Regions from separate parts of the Viridibacillus sp. d25.2 genome, predicted to be linked through region 3. Evidence: a T-box and tRNA genes for the amino acid it is inferred to sense, from the RefSeq annotation. Region 3 holds a T-box; the other regions hold tRNA genes.

Region 1 (2,254 bases), 910 kb from region 3:
CAGAGCGGGCACCAATAATAACAATATTCTCAGGTTTTACTTTAGGTGCATAATCACGAATGTTTACAAGCTTTTCATGACCTAGTCCAATACTTACAGCTAGTGGCATACCATGAATATTTCCTGTTGGTGAAGTATCACTTGTATTCAAATCTGCATGCGCATCATACCATATGACACCTAAATTCTCATAATGATCTGATAAACCTGCAAGCGTACCTATTGCAATACTATGATCCCCGCCAAGAACAAGTGGAAAATGATTTTGTAAAACGACATCATGTACTTTATTAGCAAGCCTTGTACTGGCTTCAGTAACAGCTGATAAATTCCGTAAGTGTGTATCGCTGGATACCTCACGTTCAGATACCCCAATCTGAATATCACCCTCATCTATTACGCCATATCCTATTGCTTCTAATCTTTCTACAGCGCCAGCATAACGAATAGCACTTGGCCCCATATCAACCCCACGACGTGCTTGTCCTAAATCCATTGGCACACCTATTAATGAAATATTTAATTTATGCATTTTTTTATTCCCCCTTTGTGAACTACCTATATTGTAAATGCTACACTCGTGTTGGCTCAACCTAACAAAATTCTGAATATTTATACAAAACTTCAGATGCAATTGAGAGAATAATGTTGCAACTTAACAAAGTACTATACTACTCTTCAGATTTTAAAAATTGTATCCATTAGTAGATATACAAAAATGCGTACATTCCAAAGAAAATATCATTGGAGAAATACTTTATTTTAACCACAAAAAAACCCCTCTCTACACGAAGTAGAAAGAGGTTGAAGTTTTATATGAAAGTGAGCCATGTAGGATTCGAACCTACGACCCTCTGATTAAAAGTCAGATGCTCTACCAACTGAGCTAATGGCTCATATAATTAAAATGGCTGGGGTACCTGGATTCGAACCAGGGCATGACGGAATCAAAATCCGTTGCCTTACCGCTTGGCTATACCCCAACAATGAATAATGAATATTTATATAAAAAATGGTGGAGGGGGACGGATTCGAACCGCCGAACCCGAAGGAGCGGATTTACAGTCCGCCGCGTTTAGCCTCTTCGCTACCCCTCCGAAAAAAAATATGGTGGAGGATGACGGGATCGAACCGCCGACCCCCTGCTTGTAAGGCAGGTGCTCTCCCAGCTGAGCTAATCCTCCATGGATATGTAAAATAGTTATAAAAAATGGTGACCCCTACGGGATTCGAACCCGTGTTACCGCCGTGAAAGGGCGGTGTCTTAACCGCTTGACCAAGGGGCCATTGATACTGTACTGCTTAAAACAGGACAAGAATTATATTAACATCTTTCAAATAAAAAAGCAATACTTAATTTGAAAAATATTAGAAATTTCATCTTGCAATACAAATTTCGATATATTTTTACTTCTAAATAGATGATTTGAAAGCTTCCAACCGGGCTCGAACCGGTGACCTCTTCCTTACCATGGAAGCACTCTACCTGCTGAGCTATGGAAGCATAGACAAAAAAATGGCTCCGAAGGTAGGACTCGAACCTACGACCGATCGGTTAACAGCCGATTGCTCTACCACTGAGCTACTTCGGAACAATAATATTATCGCTTCTTTAGATGTTTATTTTGTCGAATATAAATATTATTATAACAGCATATTAAAACATTTCAAGCTATTTCTGAAAAAACTTTTAATTATTTTGCACTTAAATATACCTATATATTATTATATGAATCCTATCTATTATAAAGGCTTTATTTGAGCGTTTTACGCGGTTTTAATCAGCATCTAAGGTTAGATTACTAACACGTAAAAATTACGCTCATAGAGGCTATTACGATGGTAATATCATAACAATTTTTCAGTCATATTATCATTGAATTCTTACCTTTATTGATAAATCCATTTTCTTTATATAATTTCTGTGCCACTATATTTTTTCACTAACTGCTAAACTATTTCATCTATATAATGAAATTTCTATTAATTTATATTAGCAACTGAGATAGTTACTTTGTGCGTTATAAAATAGTCTTAGTACAGCCTCACACCAATATTAATTTATTATGTAATACAAGAATGCTCACTAACTCCCCATTAAGAAATACGACAATCGCATTGGCGTTTTTATCTGATGATAAAAAATTTAATATGAGTTTTTAGAAAAAAATCAAGGATTTTACAACTATACATATTATAAGTATTTTCTATATAAAAAAGCACAACTGATTAAATCAGCTGTGCTTTAGTTTGC
Region 2 (2,254 bases), 910 kb from region 3:
CCGCCGCTAAATCAGAAGAAGCAAGCTTCTTCATCATTCGCTCGACTTGCATGTATTAGGCACGCCGCCAGCGTTCGTCCTGAGCCAGGATCAAACTCTCCATAAAAGTAGTTTGAAAGCTCATTAGCTTTGCTAGCGTATCATCCGAAGATGATATCTATTTTTTGTTTTGATCCACCAACAGAGTTGATGTCCAAAAACATTTATTGATTAACGTCTTGCTTGTTCAGTTTTCAAGGTTCATAAGTTATAAATGGTGGAGCCTAGCGGGATCGAACCGCTGACCTCCTGCGTGCAAGGCAGGCGCTCTCCCAGCTGAGCTAAGGCCCCGTATGGGTTGAAAGTAATAATGGTCGGGAAGACAGGATTCGAACCTGCGACCCCTTGGTCCCAAACCAAGTGCTCTACCAAGCTGAGCTACTTCCCGTTAATGGCGCGCCCGGCAGAAGTCGAATCCACAACCTTCTGATCCGTAGTCAGACGCTCTATCCAATTGAGCTACGGGCGCATATATTATCACTTATATTAAATTAAAAGAAATGGTGCCGAGGACCGGAATCGAACCGGTACGGTAGTCACCTACCGCAGGATTTTAAGTCCTGTGCGTCTGCCAGTTCCGCCACCCCGGCATATTTTGGAGCGGAAGACGAGGTTCGAACTCGCGACCCCCACCTTGGCAAGGTGGTGTTCTACCACTGAACTACTTCCGCAATATGCTGATAAACTTAAATATTATGGTGCGGGTGAAGGGAGTCGAACCCCCACGCCTTGCGGCGCTAGATCCTAAGTCTAGTGCGTCTGCCAGTTCCGCCACACCCGCATATAATTTTTTTAAAAATAAATGGTGAGCCATGTAGGATTCGAACCTACGACCCTCTGATTAAAAGTCAGATGCTCTACCAACTGAGCTAATGGCTCATATAAAATGAATGGTGCCGGCGAAAGGAGTCGAACCCTCGACCTACTGATTACAAGTCAGTTGCTCTACCAACTGAGCTACACCGGCATGATTTATTAAAAATGGTGGAGGATGACGGGATCGAACCGCCGACCCCCTGCTTGTAAGGCAGGTGCTCTCCCAGCTGAGCTAATCCTCCATATTGTTCGCCTAGCAACGTCCTACTCTCACAGGGGGAAACCCCCAACTACCATCGGCGCTAAAGAGCTTAACTTCCGTGTTCGGCATGGGAACGGGTGTGACCTCTTTGCCATCGTCACTAGACTATTTTTAAAGACAAGAATTATTATAACACCTTTTATTTAAAATAGCAAGTGTTTTTTCTTTTTTCAAAAGAATTTCTTGTTCTCTCAAAACTGGATAAATTACATTGAAGTTTGTTAAGTAAAATTTGGTTAAGTCCTCGATCTATTAGTATTCGTCAGCTCCGTATGTCGCCACACTTCCACCTCGAACCTATCTACCTCATCGTCTTTGAGGGATCTTACTTACTTGCGTAATGGGAAATCTCATCTTGAGGGGGGCTTCATGCTTAGATGCTTTCAGCACTTATCCCGTCCACACATAGCTACCCAGCGATGCCCTTGGCAGAACAACTGGTACACCAGCGGTGTGTCCATCCCGGTCCTCTCGTACTAAGGACAGCTCCTCTCAAATTTCCTACGCCCACGACGGATAGGGACCGAACTGTCTCACGACGTTCTGAACCCAGCTCGCGTACCGCTTTAATGGGCGAACAGCCCAACCCTTGGGACCGACTACAGCCCCAGGATGCGATGAGCCGACATCGAGGTGCCAAACCTCCCCGTCGATGTGGACTCTTGGGGGAGATAAGCCTGTTATCCCCGGGGTAGCTTTTATCCGTTGAGCGATGGCCCTTCCATGCGGAACCACCGGATCACTAAGCCCGTCTTTCGACCCTGCTCGACTTGTAGGTCTCGCAGTCAAGCTCCCTTATGCCTTTACACTCTACGAATGATTTCCAACCATTCTGAGGGAACCTTTGGGCGCCTCCGTTACTCTTTAGGAGGCGACCGCCCCAGTCAAACTGCCCGCCTGACACTGTCTCCTACCCCGCTAAGGGGCATGGGTTAGAAGTTCAATACAGCTAGGGTAGTATCCCACCAACGCCTCCTCCGAAGCTGGCGCTCCGGAATCTCTGGCTCCTACCTATCCTGTACAAGCTGTATCAAAATTCAATATCAGGCTACAGTAAAGCTCCACGGGGTCTTTCCGTCCTGTCGCGGGTAACCTGCATCTTCACAGGTACTATAATTTCACCGAGTCTCTCGTTGA
Region 3 (2,254 bases):
TCTTCTTTAATTTGGTCTGGACGAACGAAAATGTGCGCATCATTTAGAGTCATACCACGAACACGTTGAAGTCCTGATACAGCACCTGACATTTCGTAACGGTGCATTGTACCAAGTTCAGCGATACGTAATGGTAGGTTACGGTATGAGTGCATTGACGATTTGTAAACCATCATATGGTGAGGACAGTTCATTGGACGTAATACAAATGTTTCGTTATCCACTTCCATTGGTGGGAACATGTCATCTTGATAGTGTGCCCAGTGTCCTGAAGTTTCATATAGCTCTTTAGAACCTAATACTGGAGTGTATACATGTTTATAACCAAGAGACAATTCTTTATCTACAATATAACGTTCGATTGTACGACGGATTGTAGCACCATTTGGTAACCATAATGGTAGACCTTGACCTACTTTTTGAGATGTAGTGAATAATTCAAGTTCTTTACCAATTTTACGGTGATCACGCTCTTTTGCTTCTTCTAACATTTGAAGATGCGCTTTTAAATCGTCCTTTGTGAAGAATGCTGTTCCATAGATACGTTGTAGCATTTTGTTATCTGAGTTACCTCTCCAGTATGCACCAGCGATTGATAACAATTTAAATTCTTTAATTTTACCTGTAGATGGAACGTGTACGCCACGGCAAAGGTCGAAGAAGTCACCTTGTTCGTAAATAGATACTTGCTCATCAACCGGTATAGCTTCAATTAGCTCTAATTTATATTCATCATCAATTGCAGTGAAGCGTTCGATAGCTTCATCACGTGAAATGTCTTGGCGAGTAATAATGATGTTTTCAGATATAATTTTTTTCATTTCTTTTTCGATTTTAGGAAGATCATCAGCAGTGATTGGTTCCGGTGAGTCGATATCGTAGTAGAAACCACCTTCAATTACTGGACCTACTCCAAGTTTTACACCCGGGAACATACGTTTAACAGCTTGTGCTAAAAGGTGAGCTGTAGAGTGACGCATTACTTCTAATGCTTCTGCATCTGAAGGAGTTACGATTGCAATGTCACCGTCTTCTTCTAAAGGTGTTGTTAAATCTACTAGTTGTCCGTTGAATTTACCAACGATTGCTTTTTTACGAAGTCCCGGACTAATTGATTGAGCAATTTCTTCAGTTGTTGTACCTTTTGCATATTCCTTAACTGCGCCGTCTGGGAATTTTAAATTAATCATGTCTGCCATTTTGTAATCTCCTTTTAATTTTATTTATTTTTTTATTTACGAGAGGTTTAGGGCCCGCACGATGCGGGTCACGCAGTCGTTGCCACAAGATGTGGCGTTTTTAGACTGTGTCCCTTTAAACGAGCCACTACAGCATTTAGGCATAAAAAAGCCCCATCCCAAAAAGGGACGAGGCTGTATTCTCGTGGTTCCACCCTTCTTCCTTCTACTGCCTACAATTAAAGAATGCAGGTATAGACGAAGCTCTCGATCGGCTAACAGGCCGTTACCGTCGACAATTACTACTACTTTCACTGTCGCAGCTCCAAGGGGGTAAATAATTTGCCGTACTAAGAAGCTTCCAGCCTAGGCTTCTCTCTCTAAAAGTCGTACAAAAAATTGTTGTCCTTTTCAAAGCATTTTTTATATTATGACTGAAAGTATACGCTCGATTAAGTTGAAAATCAAGTAGGAAAAAGAGCCATCAGCAAAGATATAACTATTTCTGATCTCTTCTATTTTGACCACTCATTCGAATTGGTGTCGTCAATGCTTTAATACGCTCCATAATTCGAGAGGCTTTTAACATATCACGATCACCTTTTTGGTTATATGCTAAATGGTCCTCTAATTCATCATATCCAAGATTCGATGTGATGAATGTTGGCAATTGTTCCGCCATTCGGAAATGCAAAATAGTTCCTAGAATTTCGTCACGTGTCCAACTCGACAACGTTTCTGCTCCTAAATCATCTAGCATTAAGACAGGTGCCTTTTTCACAAAATCGATTTTCTCTTGTAAAGATTGATCTTGGATTGAACCTTTCATTTCACGTAAAAATTCGGGTACAAATACTACAACCGATTTAATTTGTAAAGTCGCCAGTTCATTTGCAATAGCGCCTAACACAAAAGATTTACCTACACCAAATTCACCGTATAAATAAAACCCTTTATGAGGCAGTTCACCGGTTTCTTTAAATTCACGCACAAAATCAGCTGCTCTATTAGCGATATTCACGCGTGAATGATCATCAATCATCAAGTCTTTGATTGTAGCCTTTAATACTTCCTTC

Evidence for each region. The T-box of region 3 lies ahead of thrS (threonine--tRNA ligase). A T-box ahead of a tRNA ligase gene usually reads a tRNA of that ligase, here a tRNA-Thr.
Region 1: it has a tRNA-Thr gene. The T-box ahead of thrS (threonine--tRNA ligase) is inferred to sense a tRNA for this amino acid. The anticodon was not compared.
Region 2: it has a tRNA-Thr gene. The T-box ahead of thrS (threonine--tRNA ligase) is inferred to sense a tRNA for this amino acid. The anticodon was not compared.

Annotation. Positions count from the first base shown of each region.
Region 1 covers NZ_CM196652.1:321,358-323,611, reverse strand. Annotated here, with positions in the region: gene rocF (arginase) at 1-532, opposite strand, end outside; tRNA gene ACZLO7_RS01665 (tRNA-Lys) at 824-896, opposite strand; tRNA gene ACZLO7_RS01660 (tRNA-Gln) at 909-983, opposite strand; tRNA gene ACZLO7_RS01655 (tRNA-Tyr) at 1,014-1,097, opposite strand; tRNA gene ACZLO7_RS01650 (tRNA-Val) at 1,109-1,184, opposite strand; tRNA gene ACZLO7_RS01645 (tRNA-Glu) at 1,212-1,286, opposite strand; tRNA gene ACZLO7_RS01640 (tRNA-Thr) at 1,432-1,504, opposite strand; tRNA gene ACZLO7_RS01635 (tRNA-Asn) at 1,518-1,592, opposite strand; rRNA gene rrf (5S ribosomal RNA) at 2,253-2,254, opposite strand, start outside.
Region 2 covers NZ_CM196652.1:314,144-316,397, reverse strand. Annotated here, with positions in the region: rRNA gene ACZLO7_RS01610 (16S ribosomal RNA) at 1-106, opposite strand, end outside; tRNA gene ACZLO7_RS01605 (tRNA-Ala) at 255-330, opposite strand; tRNA gene ACZLO7_RS01600 (tRNA-Pro) at 351-427, opposite strand; tRNA gene ACZLO7_RS01595 (tRNA-Arg) at 432-508, opposite strand; tRNA gene ACZLO7_RS01590 (tRNA-Leu) at 541-629, opposite strand; tRNA gene ACZLO7_RS01585 (tRNA-Gly) at 636-710, opposite strand; tRNA gene ACZLO7_RS01580 (tRNA-Leu) at 736-820, opposite strand; tRNA gene ACZLO7_RS01575 (tRNA-Lys) at 843-918, opposite strand; tRNA gene ACZLO7_RS01570 (tRNA-Thr) at 931-1,006, opposite strand; tRNA gene ACZLO7_RS01565 (tRNA-Val) at 1,022-1,097, opposite strand; rRNA gene rrf (5S ribosomal RNA) at 1,107-1,222, opposite strand; rRNA gene ACZLO7_RS01555 (23S ribosomal RNA) at 1,350-2,254, opposite strand, start outside.
Region 3 covers NZ_CM196652.1:1,228,935-1,231,188, reverse strand. Annotated here, with positions in the region: gene thrS (threonine--tRNA ligase) at 1-1,199, opposite strand, end outside; T-box leader at 1,361-1,602, opposite strand; gene dnaI (primosomal protein DnaI) at 1,678-2,254, opposite strand, start outside.